3 regions of the Paenibacillus sp. FSL H7-0735 genome follow, and region 2 is predicted to be linked to each of the others. Evidence: a T-box and tRNA genes for the amino acid it is inferred to sense, from the RefSeq annotation. Region 2 holds a T-box; the other regions hold tRNA genes.
What was found. A T-box is a leader RNA that pairs with one kind of tRNA and senses whether it is charged. The one in region 2 lies ahead of NSS82_RS31280 (glutamine--tRNA ligase/YqeY domain fusion protein), so its partner is inferred to be a tRNA-Gln.
Positions count from the first base shown of each region.

Region 1: it encodes a tRNA-Gln, which carries the amino acid that the T-box ahead of NSS82_RS31280 (glutamine--tRNA ligase/YqeY domain fusion protein) is inferred to sense. The anticodon was not compared.
Region 3: it encodes a tRNA-Gln, which carries the amino acid that the T-box ahead of NSS82_RS31280 (glutamine--tRNA ligase/YqeY domain fusion protein) is inferred to sense. The anticodon was not compared.

Region 1 is NZ_JBBOZH010000002.1:712,382-719,353, forward strand. It holds gene NSS82_RS30680 (BMP family ABC transporter substrate-binding protein) at 1-961, opposite strand, end outside; gene NSS82_RS30685 (AraC family transcriptional regulator) at 1,291-2,046, shown strand; tRNA gene NSS82_RS30690 (tRNA-Leu) at 2,184-2,262, opposite strand; tRNA gene NSS82_RS30695 (tRNA-Cys) at 2,277-2,350, opposite strand; tRNA gene NSS82_RS30700 (tRNA-Gly) at 2,361-2,435, opposite strand; tRNA gene NSS82_RS30705 (tRNA-Gln) at 2,442-2,516, opposite strand; tRNA gene NSS82_RS30710 (tRNA-His) at 2,536-2,611, opposite strand; tRNA gene NSS82_RS30715 (tRNA-His) at 2,655-2,730, opposite strand; tRNA gene NSS82_RS30720 (tRNA-Trp) at 2,754-2,827, opposite strand; tRNA gene NSS82_RS30725 (tRNA-Tyr) at 2,834-2,919, opposite strand; tRNA gene NSS82_RS30730 (tRNA-Thr) at 2,925-3,000, opposite strand; tRNA gene NSS82_RS30735 (tRNA-Phe) at 3,029-3,104, opposite strand; tRNA gene NSS82_RS30740 (tRNA-Asp) at 3,115-3,192, opposite strand; tRNA gene NSS82_RS30745 (tRNA-Met) at 3,218-3,294, opposite strand; tRNA gene NSS82_RS30750 (tRNA-Val) at 3,311-3,386, opposite strand; tRNA gene NSS82_RS30755 (tRNA-Glu) at 3,442-3,516, opposite strand; tRNA gene NSS82_RS30760 (tRNA-Ser) at 3,535-3,627, opposite strand; tRNA gene NSS82_RS30765 (tRNA-Asn) at 3,631-3,706, opposite strand; rRNA gene NSS82_RS30770 (23S ribosomal RNA) at 3,768-6,694, opposite strand; rRNA gene NSS82_RS30775 (16S ribosomal RNA) at 6,958-6,972, opposite strand, start outside.
Region 2 is NZ_JBBOZH010000002.1:834,705-841,676, forward strand. It holds gene NSS82_RS31275 (Nramp family divalent metal transporter) at 1-130, opposite strand, end outside; gene NSS82_RS31280 (glutamine--tRNA ligase/YqeY domain fusion protein) at 338-2,017, opposite strand; T-box leader at 2,099-2,359, opposite strand; gene NSS82_RS31285 (SAM-dependent methyltransferase) at 2,405-3,961, opposite strand; gene NSS82_RS31290 (copper amine oxidase N-terminal domain-containing protein) at 4,017-4,871, opposite strand; gene NSS82_RS31295 (oxalate decarboxylase family bicupin) at 5,036-6,220, shown strand; gene arsC (arsenate reductase (thioredoxin)) at 6,239-6,658, opposite strand; gene NSS82_RS31305 (arsenic transporter) at 6,680-6,972, opposite strand, start outside.
Region 3 is NZ_JBBOZH010000001.1:1,003,319-1,010,290, forward strand. It holds rRNA gene NSS82_RS04340 (23S ribosomal RNA) at 1-505, shown strand, start outside; rRNA gene rrf (5S ribosomal RNA) at 580-696, shown strand; tRNA gene NSS82_RS04350 (tRNA-Ile) at 754-830, shown strand; tRNA gene NSS82_RS04355 (tRNA-Asn) at 834-909, shown strand; tRNA gene NSS82_RS04360 (tRNA-Ser) at 915-1,007, shown strand; tRNA gene NSS82_RS04365 (tRNA-Glu) at 1,024-1,095, shown strand; tRNA gene NSS82_RS04370 (tRNA-Val) at 1,102-1,177, shown strand; tRNA gene NSS82_RS04375 (tRNA-Met) at 1,193-1,269, shown strand; tRNA gene NSS82_RS04380 (tRNA-Met) at 1,341-1,417, shown strand; tRNA gene NSS82_RS04385 (tRNA-Asp) at 1,443-1,520, shown strand; tRNA gene NSS82_RS04390 (tRNA-Gln) at 1,537-1,611, shown strand; tRNA gene NSS82_RS04395 (tRNA-Lys) at 1,619-1,694, shown strand; tRNA gene NSS82_RS04400 (tRNA-Leu) at 1,710-1,794, shown strand; tRNA gene NSS82_RS04405 (tRNA-Gly) at 1,802-1,876, shown strand; tRNA gene NSS82_RS04410 (tRNA-Arg) at 1,887-1,963, shown strand; tRNA gene NSS82_RS04415 (tRNA-Pro) at 1,996-2,069, shown strand; tRNA gene NSS82_RS04420 (tRNA-Gly) at 2,082-2,152, shown strand; gene NSS82_RS04425 (GreA/GreB family elongation factor) at 2,292-2,747, opposite strand; gene NSS82_RS04430 (sporulation protein Cse60) at 3,144-3,338, shown strand; gene katA (catalase KatA) at 3,490-4,947, opposite strand; gene glgP (alpha-glucan family phosphorylase) at 5,210-6,826, opposite strand.

The sequences.
Region 1 (6,972 bases), 120 kb from region 2:
CAAAGCTCAACACATCACGTTTGCCCATTTCTAGCGTTCCCTCTTGCAATCTCTTCACTGCACCTAGAATAGCCGTATCAATCTTTTTAATAGATGAAGTAACGATTAGATTTGCTTTTTCACTATCCGTATCGTTAATCAACATTGCCTGATCGGAGTCTACACCGATTGCATATTTTTTCTTCTCTTTAGCTGCGTCAAAGATCCCAAGACCTGTACCCCCAGCCACGTTAAAAATAACATCCACACCGGAGTTATATTGAATTAGAGACAGCTCCTTACCTTTTGCCGGGTTAACAAAATCACCAGCGTACGACACAGCCACTTTTACATCAGGATCAACGTACTGAGCACCTTGAATGTAGCCGACCAAGAAAGCATTAATCCCCGGAATATCCATACCGCCCACAAACCCAATCACATTCTCAGGGGTAGCATTCGGCATATCCGATTGTGTAGCTAATGCTGCTACGGCACCTGCCAAGAAAGATACTTCATTTGTCGCATAAGACATGTTGTACATGTTATCTGGTGCTTCATCGATGTCGGTATCATAATTAATGAATTTTTTGTCTGGATACAATTCTGCCGTTGCATTAAACATCTCTGTAATTTCAGAACCGCCAGAAATAATTACATCCCAATCCTCGGAAGCGATATCGTTAAATGTAGGCTCCCATTTCGTTTTATCAACGCCCATTTCAACAACCTTTGTTACTGCACCTAGTTCATTCTTAACCTTTTGCAAGCCGTTATTAGCGGAATCAAAAAATGATTTATCCCCAAGTGTCCCCGGAATCAGCAATACAACCTTGAGTTTATCCCCTGAACCTGTTTCTCCACCCTCAGCAGCGTTTGATCCAGTATTCGCAGAAGAACCGTTATTGGACGTGTTATTCCCACATGCTGTGACCAGAACCATCACCATTAATAACAACAAAGAAAGAACTTTTTTATTCATTACTCTATTCCACCCCTAATTTTAGTTGGTTAGTAATCCGGCAGAATCCCCATCTTCACCCATTGTATAATTCACGGTTCAAATGGAAATTCTCTTTTTTCCAAATAAAGTATCATTAAAAGTAATAAATTTAACGTTTAGGCTCAAAAATAGCAATAAAAATACCATTATTATTAATAATCCGCTTTATTTCCGAACGAGATGGCCAGTCAGGTTGCGAACTTTCGGATTTATTGATACGATCATAACAAATATTATTAAAAATAATTATATGATTTCGGTCATAGTTTTGTACGATTCGGCTAAAACATAAGTATTGGAGGATCATCATGGATCGTGTTCTATATATTGTAAGTGCCACACATGAGCTAAATACTTATATCCCTCCACACCAGCATGAATGCTACGAACTAGTCTATTATTTACAGGGGGTAGGGACAACCAATGTTGGCCCCCGAAGTTACCATTTTCGCTCCTCTTCTTTCGCGCTTGTGCCACCCAATCATAAACATGACGAGCACCACCGTGAGGATGCAAATGTATTATTTGTAGGCTTCCACTCGGAACACCCTAATATGAGTAATCTGCTCGGCGTATATGAAGATGATAAAGATCAGACCGTTCTTCAAATCCTGCTGCGAATGAAAGCAGAGTTTACACGCAAGCAAGACGGATTCTCTGAGCTTCTAAACCTACAAATGAGCGAGATTACCGTCCATCTTATGAGGCTTCTTAGTGCCTCTGGATATCAATCCCCAACAGAAGACCGAGTACAATATGTCCTTAATTATATGAATGAGCATTATCGCCATAAATTGTCCGTCGAAACACTATCAGAAATGTCCGGATATAGCTACGATCGTTTTCGCCATCTATTTAAAGAACGGTTCGGGTCTTCACCCCTGCGGTATTTGCTGTTAAAACGCCTGGATTATGCAAAATCTCTATTACGTCATACTCAGATGCAAATCTCTGAAGTATCTGCTGCTGCAGGTTTTGTGAACGATGCCCAATTCTGCAATATGTTTAAACGAGAAATAGGTCATACCCCGCGAGCATTCCGCATTAATAATCAATCAGGTTAATCACTAATCAGATTAAAAAAAGCCGTTGAAATAGAGAAACTCCTCTATTCAACGGCTTAATCCTGTAAAACTAAGAACATAAAGAAAAAAGGTTAGTAAGATTGCTTATAAAAGCATTCTTACTAACCTTTTTAAGATACCGGCGAGAGGACTCGAACCTCCACGGTTTCCCACTCGATTTTGAGTCGAGCGCGTCTGCCATTCCGCCACGCCGGCACATATGAACTAAATGGAGGCGCCACCCAGATTTGAACTGGGGATAAAGCTTTTGCAGAGCTTTGCCTTACCACTTGGCTATGGCGCCATGTAAATTTTGGAGCGGACGACGGGAATCGAACCCGCGACCCTCGCCTTGGCAAGGCGATGCTCTACCGCTGAGCCACGTCCGCATAAAATGGCTGGGGATATAGGATTCGAACCTATGAGTGACGGAGTCAAAGTCCGTTGCCTTACCGCTTGGCTAATCCCCAATAACATTTTAAAGTAAAATGGGGCGACTGATGGGTCTCGAACCCACGAATGCCGGAACCACAATCCGGTGCGTTAACCCCTTCGCCACAGTCGCCATATTAAGTTGATATTGTTGCCATTATTCATTTTAAAGAAAATGGGGCGGCCGATGGGTCTCGAACCCACGAATGCCGGAACCACAATCCGGTGCGTTAACCCCTTCGCCACGGCCGCCATATTAAACTTTAGAAAGAACTTGGCAGGGGCAGCAGGAATTGAACCCACACCAACGGTTTTGGAGACCGTTGTTCTACCTTTAAACTATGCCCCTAAAAACTGGTGGAGGATGATGGATTCGAACCACCGAACACTTACGTGAGCAGATTTACAGTCTGATGCGTTTGGCCACTTCGCTAATCCTCCAAGGATGGTGCCGGCGAGAGGACTTGAACCCCCAACCTACTGATTACAAGTCAGTTGCTCTACCAATTGAGCTACACCGGCATGGCACTCATTCTTTTGTGATGATAAATGGTGGCTCGGGACGGAATCGAACCGCCGACACGAGGATTTTCAGTCCTCTGCTCTACCGACTGAGCTACCGAGCCATGATGAAAATGGCGGAACCGACGGGATTCGAACCCGCGATCTCCTGCGTGACAGGCAGGCATGTTAGGCCAACTACACCACGGTTCCAAAAGATATAATTGCTTAAGTTAATTGGTTGCGGGGGCAGGATTTGAACCTGCGGCCTTCGGGTTATGAGCCCGACGAGCTACCGGGCTGCTCCACCCCGCGCCAGTAAAATATGTTATGGTGGAGGCTGAGGGGATCGAACCCCCGACCCTCTGCTTGTAAGGCAGATGCTCTCCCAGCTGAGCTAAGCCTCCATAAACAACAATTGTTATTGTACCAAAGTCCACTAGGATAAATCAAGTGAAAATTTGGTGACCCGTATGGGATTCGAACCCATGTTACCTCCGTGAAAGGGAGGTGTCTTAACCCCTTGACCAACGGGCCATACTAATTAAAAATTTGTGGCGGAGAGAGAGGGATTCGAACCCTCGAGACGCTTGTGGCGCCTACACGATTTCCAATCGTGCTCCTTCGGCCAAACTCGGACACCTCTCCATATGGCTCCCCGAACAGGACTCGAACCTGTGACAACTCGATTAACAGTCGAGTGCTCTACCAACTGAGCTATCAGGGAATATTCATACCAGGCTTAATCGCCTGAAAACTGAATCCGAAACGAATCTGCATTCTAAGTATAGGATAAGCCCTCGACCGATTAGTATTGGTCAGCTCCATGCATTGCTGCACTTCCACCTCCAACCTATCTACCTCGTCGTCTTCAAGGGGTCTTACTAATTGGGAAATCTCATCTTGAGGGGGGCTTCACGCTTAGATGCTTTCAGCGCTTATCCCGTCCGTACGTAGCTACCCAGCCATGCTCCTGGCGGAACAACTGGTGCACCAGCGGTACGTCCATCCCGGTCCTCTCGTACTAAGGACAGCTCCTCTCAAATTTCCTGCGCCCACGACAGATAGGGACCGAACTGTCTCACGACGTTCTGAACCCAGCTCGCGTACCGCTTTAATGGGCGAACAGCCCAACCCTTGGGACCTACTTCAGCCCCAGGATGCGATGAGCCGACATCGAGGTGCCAAACCTCCCCGTCGATGTGGACTCTTGGGGGAGATAAGCCTGTTATCCCCAGGGTAGCTTTTATCCGTTGAGCGATGGCCCTTCCATGCGGTACCACCGGATCACTAAGTCCGACTTTCGTCCCTGCTCGACTTGTAGGTCTCGCAGTCAAGCTCCCTTATGCCTTTGCACTCTGCGAATGATTTCCAACCATTCTGAGGGAACCTTGGAACGCCTCCGTTACTCTTTAGGAGGCGACCGCCCCAGTCAAACTGCCCGCCTGACACGGTCCCCGTACCCGATTAGGGTACTAGGTTAGAACCTAGATACGATCAGGGTGGTATCCCAACGGCGCCTCCACCGAAGCTTGCGCTCCGATTTCTACGGCTCCCACCTATCCTGTACAGATCGTACCCAAATTCAATATCAAGCTGCAGTAAAGCTCCATGGGGTCTTTCCGTCTTGTCGCGGGTAACCTGCATCTTCACAGGTATTAAAATTTCACCGGATCTCTCGTTGAGACAGCGCCCAAGTCGTTACGCCATTCGTGCGGGTCAGAATTTACCTGACAAGGAATTTCGCTACCTTAGGACCGTTATAGTTACGGCCGCCGTTTACTGGGGCTTCGGTTCATAGCTTCGGGTTACCCCTAACCACTCCCCTTAACCTTCCAGCACCGGGCAGGCGTCAGCCCGTATACTTCGCCTTGCGGCTTCGCACAGACCTGTGTTTTTGCTAAACAGTCGCTTGGGCCTTTTCACTGCGGCCCCCTCGTGCTATTCACACTACCGGGGCACCCCTTCTCCCGAAGTTACGGGGTCATTTTGCCGAGTTCCTTAACGAGAGTTCTTCCGCGCGCCTTAGAATTCTCTTCTCGCCTACCTGTGTCGGTTTGCGGTACGGGCACCTTCTCCTGGCTAGAGGCTTTTCTTGGCAGTGTGAGATCATGACCTTCGCTACTATAATTTTCGCTCCCCATCACAGCCCAGCCTTAACGATGTGCGGATTTGCCTACACATCAGCCTCACTGCTTAGACGGACATCCATCAGTCCGCGTCACTACCCTCCTGCGTCACCCCATCGCTCATAGCGGATTACGGTGGTACAGTAATTTCAAACTGTTGTCCTTCGACTACGCCTTTCGGCCTCGCCTTAGGTCCCGACTTACCCTGAGCGGACGAGCCTTCCTCAGGAAACCTTGGGCTTTCGGCGGATCAGATTCTCACTGATCTTTTCGTTACTCATACCGGCATTCTCACTTGTGTAGTGTCCAGCGCTCTTTTCAGTACACCTTCAACCCCTACACAACGCTCCCCTACCCCAGATACATACGTATCTAGCCATAGCTTCGGTGGTGTGTTTAGCCCCGTTACATTTTCGGCGCAGAGTCACTCGACCAGTGAGCTATTACGCACTCTTTCAATGGTGGCTGCTTCTAAGCCAACATCCTGGTTGTCTGTGCAACTCCACATCCTTTCCCACTTAACACACACTTGGGGACCTTAGCTGATGGTCTGGGCTGTTTCCCTTTTGACAATGGATCTTAGCACTCACTGTCTGACTCCCGGCAATAAGTATATGGCATTCGGAGTTTGACTGAGCTTGGTAATCCTTGCGGACCCCGCACCCAATCAGTGCTCTACCTCCACTACTCTTATACCGAGGCTAGCCCTAAAGCTATTTCGGGGAGAACCAGCTATCTCCGAGTTCGATTGGAATTTCTCCGCTACCCCCACCTCATCCCCGCACTTTTCAACGTACGTGGGTTCGGGCCTCCAGTGCGTGTTACCGCACCTTCACCCTGGACAGGGGTAGATCACACGGTTTCGGGTCTACGTCCACATACTCATTCGCCCTATTCAGACTCGCTTTCGCTGCGGCTCCACCTTCTCGGCTTAACCTTGCATGTTAAACGTAACTCGCCGGTTCATTCTACAAAAGGCACGCCATCACCCATAGATCGGGCTCTGACTTTTTGTAAGCACACGGTTTCAGGTTCTATTTCACTCCCCTTCCGGGGTGCTTTTCACCTTTCCCTCACGGTACTGTTTCACTATCGGTCGCCAGGTAGTATTTAGCCTTAGCAGATGGTCCTGCTGGATTCATACGGGGTTTCACGTGCCCCGCACTACTCGGGATCCGTCTCGGAGAGAATACAGTTTAGGTTACAGGGCTTTTACCTCTATCGCGGGCCTTTCCAGACCTCTTCACCTACCATATTCCTTTGTAACTCCATGTGAGACGTCCCACAACCCCTAAGAGCAAGCTCTTAGGTTTAGGCTGTTCCGCGTTCGCTCGCCGCTACTGACGGAATCACTATTGTTTTCTCTTCCTCAGGGTACTTAGATGTTTCAGTTCCCCTGGTCTGCCTCTACACACCCTATGTATTCAGGTATGAGTAACTGCGAATTACCACAGCTGGGTTTCCCCATTCGGACACCCCCGGATCAAAGCTTGCTTACAGCTCCCCGAGGCAGTTTCGTTGTTCGCCACGTCCTTCGTCGGCTCCTGGCGCCTAGGCATCCTCCGTGTGCTCTTATTAGCTTAACCTTGATTTTTCCGCAGGAAAATATCATACGATGACATTCTCTTTTGGAATCATCTCACTAATAACATTTACTTGTTTGCACAAGTTGCTAAAAGATGTTCTAAAACGCAAATTCATTTCGGTATCCAGTTTTCAAGGATCAAGTCTTACTTGAGAGCTTAAACTCTCAAAACTGAGCAACGAGTGAGTAACAGGCCTAAACCTGAGTTTTGGAAGCTGAGCTTCCGATTTGAATGTCTTCATTGCAGAAGACGATTCTCCATAGAAAGGAGGTGATCCA
Region 2 (6,972 bases):
TAAAAGCTGGGCCTAGGAAAGGAAGTAATCGTTTAATCCCTTTGATCTCCCCGTTAAGTACGGCTTGTGCTGAAACAGAGTTCTTATGTTGTTTTATATGTGGTTGTTCTACTAAAGTTTGTTCGAGCATTTCAATTCCTCCTCTTGCCCTGAAAAAGTTGTCTATATACACGAAAGTTTCCCCTGTGCAACTTATATTTAAAGTATATGCTTATTTCTGAAAAATGTAAATATGTTTCATATGGAATTTTCATTTGCTTATAATACTTATGACCAATAACAAAAAAAAGCAAGACGATGATCAGAAATTACCCGATCTTCGCCTAGCTTAAGCTGCTTATGAATTTTTCTTCCATGTGTCCTTCAGCGGTACTATCCGATTCAGCACCAGCTTATCTGCCGTGGTGTACTTCGTATCCACACAGAAAAATCCATGCCGGATCAATTGAAATTTATCTTCTGGCGTTGCGTTGCCCATCGATGGCTCCAGCAAACAATCCTTCAGGATCGTCAAGGAATCCGGATTAAGATACGCGTCCCAGCGCTCACCGTCTTCTTTAGGACCGTCGTTATCTTTCAGCAGCCGCTCATATAGATGAACATCAGCTTTGATAGCATGATCTGCCGATACCCAGTGAATGGTTGCCTTAACCTTCCGTTCATTAAACCCGCTTCCGCTCTTCGTTCTCGGATCATAGGTGCAGCGAAGCTCTAGGATTTCTCCGGTAACTTCGTCCTTGATTACTTCGTTGCATTTAATGAAATAAGCACCCTTTAGCCTTACCTCGTTCCCCATAGTCAGCCTGTGATAACCTTTTGGCGGCTCCTCCATGAAATCTTCTTGTTCAATATAAAGGGTTCGTGAAAAAGGAACCTCTCTTTCCCCAAGTGACTTATCTTCACTGTTATTCTCAATCGTCAGCCCTTCATTATGATCCTCAGGATAATTAGTAATGACCACTTTTAAAGGCTTAAGAACAGCCATCACACTTGGAACCTTTGCCTTCAAATCTTGTCTAAGCGCATGCTCTAACATGGCAATATCCACAATGGTGCTATTTCTGACAAATCCAATTTCCTTCACAAAATTCCGGATACTCTCCGGTGTAAAACCTCTTCTGCGTAAACCGCGAAGCGTAGGAAGTCTTGGGTCATCCCAACCGTCCACATAATGGCCTGTAACCAGTTGCCTGATATACCGTTTACTCGTCACAACTCCGGTGATGTTCACCCGTCCAAACTCTCTTTGCTTGGGAGCCTCAGGGGTATCCAGCTCATTCAGTACCCACTCATAGAGCGGCCGATGATCCTTAAATTCAATCGAGCATAAGGAATACGTAATCCCTTCGATAGCATCTTGTATAGGATGGGCAAAATCATACATCGGATAGATACACCATTCGTTACCCGTTCTATAATGCTCCGCATGAATGATTCTGTAAATCACCGGATCACGTAAGTTGATATTAGGTGAGCTCATATCTATTTTAGCCCGCAACACTCTGGCTCCCGTCGGATAAACTCCATCTTTCATCTCCGTAAATAACCGCAAATTCTCTTCAACAGAACGCTCCCGGAATGGGCTGTTTTTTCCCGGCTCCGTAAGTGTCCCTCTATAAGCCGTCACCTCTTCAGGTGATAAATCACAGACATAAGCCTTTCCTTTTCGGATTAACGTAACTGCGCTATTGTATATTTTCTCAGAATAATCTGATCCATAAAAAATATGGTCCGGTGGATAGCCCATCCATTGAATATCTTCGATGATGGCATTTACATACTCCAGATCCTCTTTTAAAGGATTGGTGTCATCAAAGCGCAAATGGAACTTCCCGCCATACTTTTTCGCAGTCGTATAGTTCGTGTGAATAGCATACGCACTGCCAATATGCAGATACCCGTTAGGCTCAGGTGGAAATCTCGTGCAAATATCTCTACTGTAAGTCCCTGCTCCCAGCTCTTCTTGAATCAATCTGTCGATGTAGCTCTCTGCTAATACTTCCGGTTCCTCGTTCATTGGTGTTACCTCCTGTTTATAAGTGATATCCGCCTGCTTAATCTGCAAAATAAAAAGAACCTCACCTCCAAGACTTATGGTCTTGGGGACGAAATTCTCGCGGTACCACCCCAGGTTCATTAATATGTCACCATATTAATCTCATCAAGTACGGCAAAACATCTTACGCAGTGCTTATACTCTAGCTCTATAACAGGAGCTCCCGTCATACCATCCCCTTAGTCCGGTTCCGATATGCCGCTCAGAGGCTTGTTTCGATAAAATCCCCCTTACCCTGTTCTCATCATCCAGGGCTCTCTGTGAAGGAATGATTTCATGTACTCTTCTCGTCATCGCGTTTGATTATTTTGTATAGGATACCAAAAAGATAACCCTATGTAAATGTGCTTATTCCTCGCTCAGCGCCGTGAGAAGCTCCAATACTACTTCATTGTCAGGCTCTGCAGCCAAAGCTCTACGCGCGTATTCCAATGCAGCAGCTTCAGCTCCTAGCTCGTAGTTACAAATTGCCATGCTATAAAGCACTGATGCTAATGGTTCTTCCGTATTGGCATGCATAGAGCGTTCTAAGTAAACCAATGCTTCCGCGAATTTATCCATTTCATACAGCAGTAACCCCGCATCTAGCGACAGGTCATAACTCTGTTCCATCGGATAATAGCCAGTCCACATCAACTGTATTCCTCGCTGTAAATCCAGCATTTCTTCATCACTGGCACTGGGCAGTAGCTCCGAAATCTGTTCAGCACTATGGATAAACCATTCAGCATCATACCCACCCAAACGCCAAAAGGCCAAAATTTGCTGCAGCCCCATCGTATCTAATTGCTGATCCATCCATTCCTTCATACTAAAGAAATCATCGGGACCAAAACGTTCTATAAACCGCTTGTAACCCAGCCGAGTATTTGTATAGCTCAACGGAGTTGGAAGCATAAGAATACAGCCGATGTTTAGGTTTTTATAGTGATGACTGGTGAATATTGAATGCGCCCCTTTTTGTTTCAGCACATGTTCTATCGCATGATAATTCGCAGTCAAAGAGAAGCTTCCGTGATGAATCAGCAATGGAGGTTCTGCAAATTCCCAGTTCTCTAAGCGATGGTCTCCCTTATCCGCTGTAAGCAGCACGAATCCCTCTGTAGAGAGCCGCGCAAGCCGCTCCAGACAAGTGAGCCCCACCACCGGAAAGAGTATATGTGAATCCTCCAGCTTCTGCTGATAAAGCGCTATAACGTCATGATAGGGATAAGTCTCCTCTTCATAACTAGCCGCACGCCGATAATGGTACTGCGGGATGATTTTGCCGAGCGCATCGGAGGGGTTATCCGGATCAACTTCCGCAGAATACTGGATCGAAACCTCACATTCATATATTTTTCCTTCATCCACATAAATTAATTCTTGCGGAATGCTGTCAAAAAAATAATTTGCCACAATCACCAATGGCTGCTGTAAATCACCAGGCCGAATGCTGAGCTTAGCGTGTACTAAATGTAGTTCTACATCCTGCACAGCATCAAAACGTGCGAAGTCCAAAATACCCTGCTTCACGTAAGGAAGTAGGCTCGGGTGCTGCTGCCAGCTGGATATATTTTTGGAAGGCAAATCGCTCATCACATAACGAAAAGGAGGTAGAGGAATATCTGCGTAGTCTACGATTTCACATAGCTTTTTAAGCACATGGAAGGCTAACCGGCCTGCTCCAGCTCCAAGTTCTAGAATCGTAACGGTCTCTGAGAGATGCCCTTGTCCAGCCCGGTCTTGCAGGAATCCAAAGATCATCTCTGCGTATGCTGTCGCAATCATAGGGTTACTCGTGATGTACTGCGGGACCTGATCATTATTCCAAGCCTTTAATCCCTGCTCTTCATAATATGTTCGTTGCAATTCCCAAATCGGTGCTTCGCTGAAGCGATATTGCTGTTCTTTGTTACCTGTCATCTGTTTCTTTACCCGCTCTCTGTCTAGCTTGTTTGAATAATCTATAGCAATTGCCTTATTGCGCTCTAAATGTGCGTGACCTGAAAATGACGTATTCAGCCTCTGTTGGAATGGAAACGGAAAATGATAATAATGCCGCCTTAGAGGTTAACGAATCAGGTCCTTTCAACGTTTGATAAAAAGAATTTCCTTTACTGTCCACACTCACCAGCTCTAATTCCGCGTTTCCTTTAGGGATGATGAATCCGGAGGTATTTTGCACGCCTAAGGTTAATCTATATTCTTTCCCGGATTGAGCCTGCGTTAGCATAGTAGGATATAAAGGATACGGATGTGCTGTCGTTTCGAGTGGATAAGGAGCAAGGGCAAGATCTGCCTCAGGCTTCACCCATTCCTCCCCTTTTCTGGCTCCAATGCCAAGGGTTAATTTATTCACATTATTAAATTGCACTTCCCAGCGAAAAGACTTAAGCCCTTCTAAAATAGGGGAAGCCGGAACAAACAGAGTGCCATCCTTTACCTCTGGAGCAACGCCTAATGATTCTACGGTCTCCCCATTAAAATCTGCCTCTAGCTGCCCTGCTTTAATATTTCCTACAGATCGGTCCAACAGTGAAACAGTAACACTCTTGCTCAGAGCGTCATAGAGCAAATCTGCGCCAATCGCATTGGAGAAGGCTCGAATCGGCACCATTAATTTACCTGCTTTGAAATAAGGGGCGAGTTTACCTGGAAAAAGCACGTAATATCCCCCGTATGACAGTGGCATTACCTGTGTCCCTAACTGGACAGCTGCTGACACCGATGTAGGTGTAACCGCAGATCCCGCGGCGAACATAATCACTAAAAGACCTATTACATAAGCTTTTATTTTCCCTAATCGTTGTAAGGACTCCTTGATGTGAATCATCACAAACCCCTCTCCAGTTCATCTAGAACCTTAGCCTCTATTAGTAATAATCAATGATGACCCTACACATGTCAACTTGTACCACTTCTGCTATCCATCATAAAAGACAGCATTCCGCATATATTTTCATTGAACTCTTAAGGAACAAGAAAGGAGAACAGCTTATGACTTCTGCTGGACAGGATTCGGCAAAAAAAACAAACATCCCCCAGCCCATCCGAAGCGATGGCACAGGGGGATTAGATAAAGGCCCCCGCGATGTTATGCGGGATCTTGAGAATCCGGATATGTTCGTTCCTCCGGTGACTGATGCGGGCCTGGTTCCCAATTTGAAATTTTCTTTCTCCGATGCGCATATGCAGCTTAATCATGGTGGCTGGTCCAGAGAAGTAACCGTCAGAGAACTCCCTATCGCAACTACACTGGCAGGTGTGAATATGAGCCTGACCCCCGGTGGAGTACGAGAGCTTCACTGGCATCAGCAAGCGGAATGGTCTTATATGCTGTTAGGCCGCGCTCGGATTACTGCTGTGGACCAGAATGGGCGGAACTTTATAGCAGATGTAGGACCTGGTGATCTATGGTATTTTCCGCCGGGTATTCCTCACTCTATACAAGGTCTTGAAGAAGGCTGTGAATTTCTCCTTGTCTTCGACGACGGAAGCTTCTCTGATCTGAATACCTTGTCTATTTCCGATTGGTTCGCCCATACGCCCAAAGAGGTTCTTTCAGCTAACTTTGGAATACCTGCCGAGACCTTTGACTCCATCCCCACTGAACAGGTTTACATTTATCAGGATCAAGTTCCCGGCTCATTACAAAGACAAAAGGTGCAGTCGCCTTACGGAGAAATTCCACAGAGTTTCAAACATTCGCTATTGGCACAGCCTCCATTGAAGACTCCTGGCGGGAGCGTCAGAATCGTTGATTCCAGCAACTTTCCGATCTCCAAGACCGTGGCTGCTGCACTGGTAGAGATTGAACCTGGAGGAATGAGAGAACTCCACTGGCACCCCAACAACGATGAGTGGCAATATTATCTTACCGGAAAAGGACGGATGACTGTGTTTGCCGGAAACGGTGCGGCACGTACCTTTAATTACAGGGCTGGCGATGTTGGGTATGTTCCTTTTGCATTTGGACATTATATTCAGAACACAGGAGAAGAATCGTTGTGGTTCCTCGAAATGTTCAAAAGTGATCGTTTTGCCGACGTCTCTCTGAACCAATGGATGGCTCTCACTCCCCATGAATTGGTTCAAAGTAATTTGAACGTTGGACCCGAAGTGACCGATGCCTTACGGAAAGTGAAATGGCCAGTGGTGAAATACCCTAAGTTAAAAGAATAGGTTACTTCCTCCCTTTGCTTATTCACCAGTCTCCGCAAAATGTTTGATTCTATCTCCAATCTGGTCACGCACACGCTGGAACACTGCCCACTTCTCTTCATCCGTCCCTTGCGCTTTTGCCGGATCATCGAAGCCCCAGTGTTCCCGTTTGACCTTCGGAGGGGTCATTGGACATTTATCCGCAGCATCTCCACATAAGGTAATGACCAGATCCGCGTTGTTCAGCAGATTAGCATCAATAATATCCGAGGTCTGGCCCGTGATATCTATACCTACTTCGCTCATGGCTTGTACAGCTTTTGGATTTAGACCGTGAGCTTCAATACCGGCACTGTACACGCTCCATCCTTCTCCTAGATATTGCTTAGCCCAGCCTTCAGCCATCTGACTTCTGCAGGAATTCCCTGTACATAAAAAATAAATCGTTCTCTTGTTCATCTTGATCTTCCCCTATTCAAATTAGTTAATTAACAACCACATATAAAGACCTAAAAGCGTAATAAATAACGTTGGAATGGTTAAAATAATACCTGTCTTAAAATACGTTCCCCAAGAAATCTTCACGCCTTTAGCCGAAAGTACATGTAGCCACAGCAGTGTGGCGAGTGAGCCAATCGGAGTGATCTTCGGTCCTAAGTCCGAACCTATAACATTCGCATATATTAAAGCCTCTCTAATGATTCCAGTGGTATGCGTCGCATCAATGGCAAGCGCGTCAATCAGAACGGTAGGCAGATTATTCATCAGCGATG
Region 3 (6,972 bases), on a different contig from region 2:
TAGTGATCCGGTGGTACCGCATGGAAGGGCCATCGCTCAACGGATAAAAGCTACCCTGGGGATAACAGGCTTATCTCCCCCAAGAGTCCACATCGACGGGGAGGTTTGGCACCTCGATGTCGGCTCATCGCATCCTGGGGCTGAAGTAGGTCCCAAGGGTTGGGCTGTTCGCCCATTAAAGCGGTACGCGAGCTGGGTTCAGAACGTCGTGAGACAGTTCGGTCCCTATCTGTCGTGGGCGCAGGAAATTTGAGAGGAGCTGTCCTTAGTACGAGAGGACCGGGATGGACGTACCGCTGGTGCACCAGTTGTTCCGCCAGGAGCATGGCTGGGTAGCTACGTACGGACGGGATAAGCGCTGAAAGCATCTAAGCGTGAAGCCCCCCTCAAGATGAGATTTCCCAATTAGTAAGACCCCTTGAAGACGACGAGGTAGATAGGTTGGAGGTGGAAGTGCAGCAATGCATGGAGCTGACCAATACTAATCGGTCGAGGGCTTATCCTATACTTAGAATGCAGATTCGTTTCGGATTCAGTTTTCAGGCGATTAAGCCTGAGCATTTACGCTGTAAATGCCCGTTTGGTGGCGATAGCGGAGGGGTTCCACACGTACCCATCCCGAACACGACCGTTAAGCCCTCCAGCGCCGATGGTACTTGGACCGAAGGGTCCTGGGAGAGTAGGACGCCGCCAAGCGGACAACCACATTACCCGTGGTATTTTTTTTGCCCTTAATATTAATATGTCTTAGAAGGGCCTTTAGCTCAGCTGGTTAGAGCGCACCCCTGATAAGGGTGAGGTCGGTGGTTCGAGTCCACTAAGGCCCACCATATTCCCTGATAGCTCAGTTGGTAGAGCACTCGACTGTTAATCGAGTTGTCACAGGTTCGAGTCCTGTTCGGGGAGCCATTTATGGAGAGGTGTCCGAGTTTGGCCGAAGGAGCACGATTGGAAATCGTGTAGGCGCCACAAGCGTCTCGAGGGTTCGAATCCCTCTCTCTCCGCCATAAAAATTATTAGCATGGCCCGTTGGTCAAGGGGTTAAGACACCTCCCTTTCACGGAGGTAACATGGGTTCGAATCCCATACGGGTCATATCATGGAGGCTTAGCTCAGCTGGGAGAGCATCTGCCTTACAAGCAGAGGGTCGGGGGTTCGATCCCCTCAGCCTCCACCATAATATTCTCACTGACGCGGGGTGGAGCAGCCCGGTAGCTCGTCGGGCTCATAACCCGAAGGTCGCAGGTTCAAGTCCTGCCCCCGCAACCAATTTACTCTTATACATTATGTTTAGGGATAAGCTGGTATGGTGAAAATGAATAGTATATACTTATTAATGACGCGGGGTGGAGCAGCCCGGTAGCTCGTCGGGCTCATAACCCGAAGGCCGCAGGTTCAAATCCTGCCCCCGCAACCAATTTACACTTATGCATTATGTCTATGGAACCGTGGTGTAGTTGGCCTAACATGCCTGCCTGTCACGCAGGAGATCGCGGGTTCGAATCCCGTCGGTTCCGCCATTTAGTTAATTATTATTGGGGATTAGCCAAGCGGTAAGGCAACGGACTTTGACTCCGTCATGCATAGGTTCAAATCCTATATCCCCAGCCATTTATGAGAGCCATTAGCTCAGTTGGTAGAGCACCTGACTTTTAATCAGGGTGTCGAAGGTTCGAGTCCTTCATGGCTCACCATTTTCTTTAAAGTGTGCGCGTGTGGCGGAATTGGCAGACGCACCAGACTTAGGATCTGGCGTTTCACGACGTGGGGGTTCGAGTCCCTTCACGCGCACCATGTTTTTGCGGACGTGGCTCAGCGGTAGAGCATCGCCTTGCCAAGGCGAGGGTCGCGGGTTCGATTCCCGTCGTCCGCTCCATATAGATTTTGCGCCCTTAGCTCAGCTGGATAGAGCGTTTGACTACGAATCAAAAGGCCGGGAGTTCGAATCTCTCAGGGCGCGCCATTTTTATTACTAAGCAGTTATAGTATTGTTAACGGGATGTAGCTCAGCTTGGTAGAGCACCTGGTTTGGGACCAGGGGGTCGCATGTTCAAATCGTGTCATCCCGATTTTATACCTTTGCGGGTGTAGTTCAATGGTAGAACTTCAGCCTTCCAAGCTGATAGCGTGGGTTCGATTCCCATCACCCGCTTATAATGAGAAACACCTGCCGGTATTAGGCGGGTGTTTTTTTGATTGGACATATCTTACGGAGACTTAAATAATAGAAACGCCCCCCTCCTTAATATAGGAAAGGGACGCTGCTGTAGTGGGTTTATAAGGGATCGTCCTTATATAAGAACGCCTACCTCACCATTATTCACGAACTTAATACTTTCGATCTTCACCTCTAGTTGACCTGAAGGAATCGCTAGCTGACAAGTACTGCCGAGCTCAGCCAGCAGCAACTGCATGCCTATAGGTGACAACATAGAAATCTTGTTATCATTAGGTTCTGCTTGGTTAGGAAATACGATGGTATAGATATCTGTAGTATTATCGTCCAAGTAACGAAGCTGCAACTGGCTTCCGATAAAGACCTGAGAATTTAAATCTTCACCATTAAACTCAGTTAGTAATTGTTCCAGCTCAGAGCAATAACGGGACAACAGCGTTTCAGCATTGCTTCTATCCTTGCTTCGTACCGGAAAGTATTGATTTAGAAATGCGATTTTTTCTTCATCAAAATAGATAAGCTGCTGAAGCAGCTGTGTCCGTGAGCCTTCATAGATAAGACTATGGTTCATAGTAGATTTCACCCCCTCTAAGTAGCACATTCCTTGTAAACTTGTTATGGTGTGTTGCCATCTTAAAATCCCTCCTATACAAATAGAGGTCCCCCAATGGAGACCTTCTGATCAGTATACCAGCTTCTATTTGTAAATCCAATCCATTTTAAAAGGGGAATTAAAACCTTCTAAATATTGTAATGAAAACCTTTGACTATTACATACTTGGGTGCTATGATAGGCTGATGCATAGGCATTTCGTAGAAAACTGCGAAATGCCTATACTGTATTTTGAAGATATTTTTACATTAATTGTTACCTGGGGAGTGATACGCCATGTACATTTCGTTGAGTTCACATATAGATTCCAGAACTATAAAATAACTACTTAATTTATTAAAGGAGGAGATCAGGATGATTCAAGTTAAAGAGTTTGTAGATGCTGATAATTCTTATGCAGAGAATAAAGCTAATGAGTTCCTGGCAGGACTACGGGAGGAACAGATTGTGAATATCTGTTACGGTTCGGTAGTTAAATCATCACGTGATGGGGCAGAGCACCAAAGAACCACTATACTGGTCGTGTATAAGACAAATGAAAGGCAATAACTGGAACACGTTTTTTTCATGTCTATCCATTGTCTCTACGCTGTGCGTTGTGATTGTCATCATTTATTATGTTTTCAGCTAATTAGTAAAAAGAGGACCTTTCCCATCTACGGGCAAAGGTCCTCTTTAGTTTATAAGTGCATTTACAGTCTTACATTCCGTCTGGTACGGATAGACCCAAACCGGATGCGATACGCTGTCCCAAGTCTGGATCAGCCTTAAAGAAATGTTCAATCTGGCGACGTTTGATATCGTTACTTTCAACAGGAGTCATAGCGCCAACGATGTTTTGAACTAGACGGGTACGTTCTTCTTCAGACATTAGACGGTACAAGTCACCTGGTTGTGTATAGTGATCGTCACTATTGTAGGCGACACTATCCGCATATCCGGAGACTTCGAACGGCGATGTCTTATGCTGCGGTGATTCTTTTGGTCCCCCTAAGCTGTTAGGCTCGTAATAGGCTCCGGAACCGCCATTGTTGCCCAAGGCCATGCCACCATCACGTTGATAGTTCTTCACTTCTACTTTTGGACGGTTGATAGGCAGGCTGTTGTGGTTAGGGCCAACCCGGTGGCGGTGTGCATCACCATACGCGAACAGACGGCCTTGTAGCAATTTATCCGGCGAAGCTTCAATACCAGGAACGAAAGAGCCGGGAGAGAATGTGACTTGTTCTACTTCAGCGAAGTAGTTCTCCGGATTGCGATCCAATACCATACGGCCAACCTCGATTAACGGATAATCTTTTTGTGACCAGACCTTTGTTACATCAAATGGATCAAAACGGTAAGTCTTCGCATCCTCGATCGGCATAATTTGCACGTAGAGCTTCCAAGCAGGGAAATCTCCTTTATCAATAGCATTGAACAAGTCTTCTGTATGATAATCCGGGTTTTCCCCAGCGATTTTGGAAGCAAGGTCTGCATCTAGATTCTTAATGCCTTGTTCTGTTTTGAAATGGTATTTCACCCAGACTGTATTACCCTCGGCATTTACCCACTTGAAGGTATGGCTACCAAACCCATGCATATGTCTCAGCGTAGCTGGAATTCCGCGATCCGACATCAAAATCGTTACCTGATGCAGAGATTCAGGCGATAAAGACCAGAAGTCCCATACAGCATTCGGGTTCTTCAGATGTGTCTGTGGATCACGTTTCTGTGTATGAATAAAGTCCGGGAATTTAATCGCATCACGAACGAAGAATACAGGCGTATTGTTACCTACGAGATCATAGTTTCCTTCTTCAGTATAGAACTTCACGGCAAAACCACGAGGGTCGCGTACGGTATCAGCAGAACCTAATTCACCAGCTACAGTAGAAAAACGAATGAACAACGGTGTACGTTTGCCTACTTCAGACAAAAAGTTAGCTTTTGTGTATTGGGTCAGATCTTTTGTAACTTCAAAATACCCGTGAGCGCCAGCACCTTTAGCATGAACGACACGTTCAGGAACACGTTCTCTGTTAAAGTGGGCTAATTTCTCAAGCAGATGGACATCTTGCAGCAAAGTGGGACCGCGGTCACCGGCTGTCATTGAATTCTGATTGTCGCCAACTGGAGCACCCCAGCTGGTTCTAAGATTATTATTATTGGAGCTCATTAATAGAATCACCTCATGAGATTTGATTTTAGATTTAGTATAAGTTCTATATTAATGTTTTTTAAAGAAATTGCAACACTTTTTAAATAATTGACACATTACAATATGTGGGAATCGTCATAACATCTTTGGCACATTCAGATATATATGATAGACAAAGTGATTAATTGCTTAGCAGAATTAAAAAAGAAACAGCGCATCCCTACCATCACTGGAGGGGTGCGCTGCATTTTTTGATATAGAAGATATTCGGTTCTTGTACTTAGGCTTTAATGTACATTCTGTTGTAATATTCATCTAGCATTCTTTTGGTGGCAAACTCCGTACGGGTGGTTTCGATACTCTTTTTCATCATTTGCACCCATTGTTTACGATTCTCGTAAAAGGTTGGGAGCACACGTTTCAATAAGGTGTCGTACAGTGCATCACTATCATGCTTATCCAGCACCTCAAAGTCTGTAGTTTCGAAGCCGTCTCCAATCTGCCAGCCATTCTCACCATCGATGCAGGCTTCCGGCCACCAGCCATCCAGAATAGAACAGTTCAATACACCGTTCATAGCTGCTTTCATCCCGGAGGTGCCGCTGGCTTCCAATGGTCTACGTGGATTGTTGAGCCAAATATCGGCACCGCGCGTCAGCTGGGCGCCAATCGTCATATCGTAATTCTCGAGGAACACCACACTCTTTGGATACTTTTTCATCATCGCTACTAGGTTGCTGACGATTTTTTTACCGTTATCATCGAGTGGGTGCGCTTTGCCGGAGAATACAATTTGTATCTTTCCAGACTCCAGATAAGGTTCGATAATTTCTGGCTGCGAGAAGATCAGGTCGCTTCGTTTATATGGAGCTGCTCTGCGTGAGAAGCCAATGAGTAGATTGTCAGCATTTAAGCTAATGCCGGAACGTTCTTTGATGAACTGGATCAGTTCTCCCTTGATTTCTTTATGCACTGCCCATAAGTCGCCATCTTGTTCGTAGGCTTGCGTCATTCTTTCATCTACCCAGGTAGGAGTATGGATGGCATTAGTAATGCCTATAATTTCTGATCTTCCGGCTACTTCCTTCCACATTTTATTAGCCGTATCGGCGTGTAGCTGGGCAACTGCGTTGGAGATACGTGACAGCCTTAGACCTGCAACCGTCATATTAAATGGCTCGCCGCCGATCCGCTCTATCTGGTCACGGGTTAAGCCGTTGAACGCACTCATATACTCAAGTCGGTCGAGAGGATGGGTTTCGTTGCCTTCTTTGATTGGTGTGTGGGTAGTGAATACTACTTCTTCGCGAGTCGCTTTCCAAGCTTCTTCGAAGGTATGGCCTCCGGACATTTTTTCACGGATTAGCTCGATAGCCGCTAGAGCCGCATGACCCTCATTGAAGTGATAGACATCAATAGGGATTTGCAGCGCACGCATAGCCTTGACTCCACCAATCCCAAGCACGATCTCTTGTGCGATCCGTTCTTCGCCGAACCAACCATACAATTGGCCTGTGATCCAGGCATCATTATTCTCGGGTATATCTGTATCCAGTAAATACAATGTGCTGTTGCCAAAATAATCAGTTTTCCATACTTTGCATACCACATCGGTTTTTCGGACTTTAACAGTTACCTTAACCCCTGTATCTTCAAGAAACTCATAAACATAATTGTGATAGGAGTCGTACGGATTGCCGTTTGCATCAATCTTTTGGTCCGTGTAACCTTGTTTCCACTTCAGCCCAATAGGGATGATAGGGGCGTTGATATCTTTTGCACCCTTAATGTAGTCTCCGGCAAGAATGCCCAGACCTCCGGCATACATTTTGAAATCGGAATGCAGCCCGTACTCCATACTAAAATAAGCGACTGACGGTAATTTTTGTTCGTTCACTTGATAAGCCTCCTAATCACGGATTAGATTGAATTGCAGTGAAGCTGCGGGCATTATCTCAGGTGCAAACGTTTGCTCAAAATAGTGCAGCAATCATTGTGGAAGCGATTGCACCACTATTCTAGCACACTCGATGAATAAAAGCA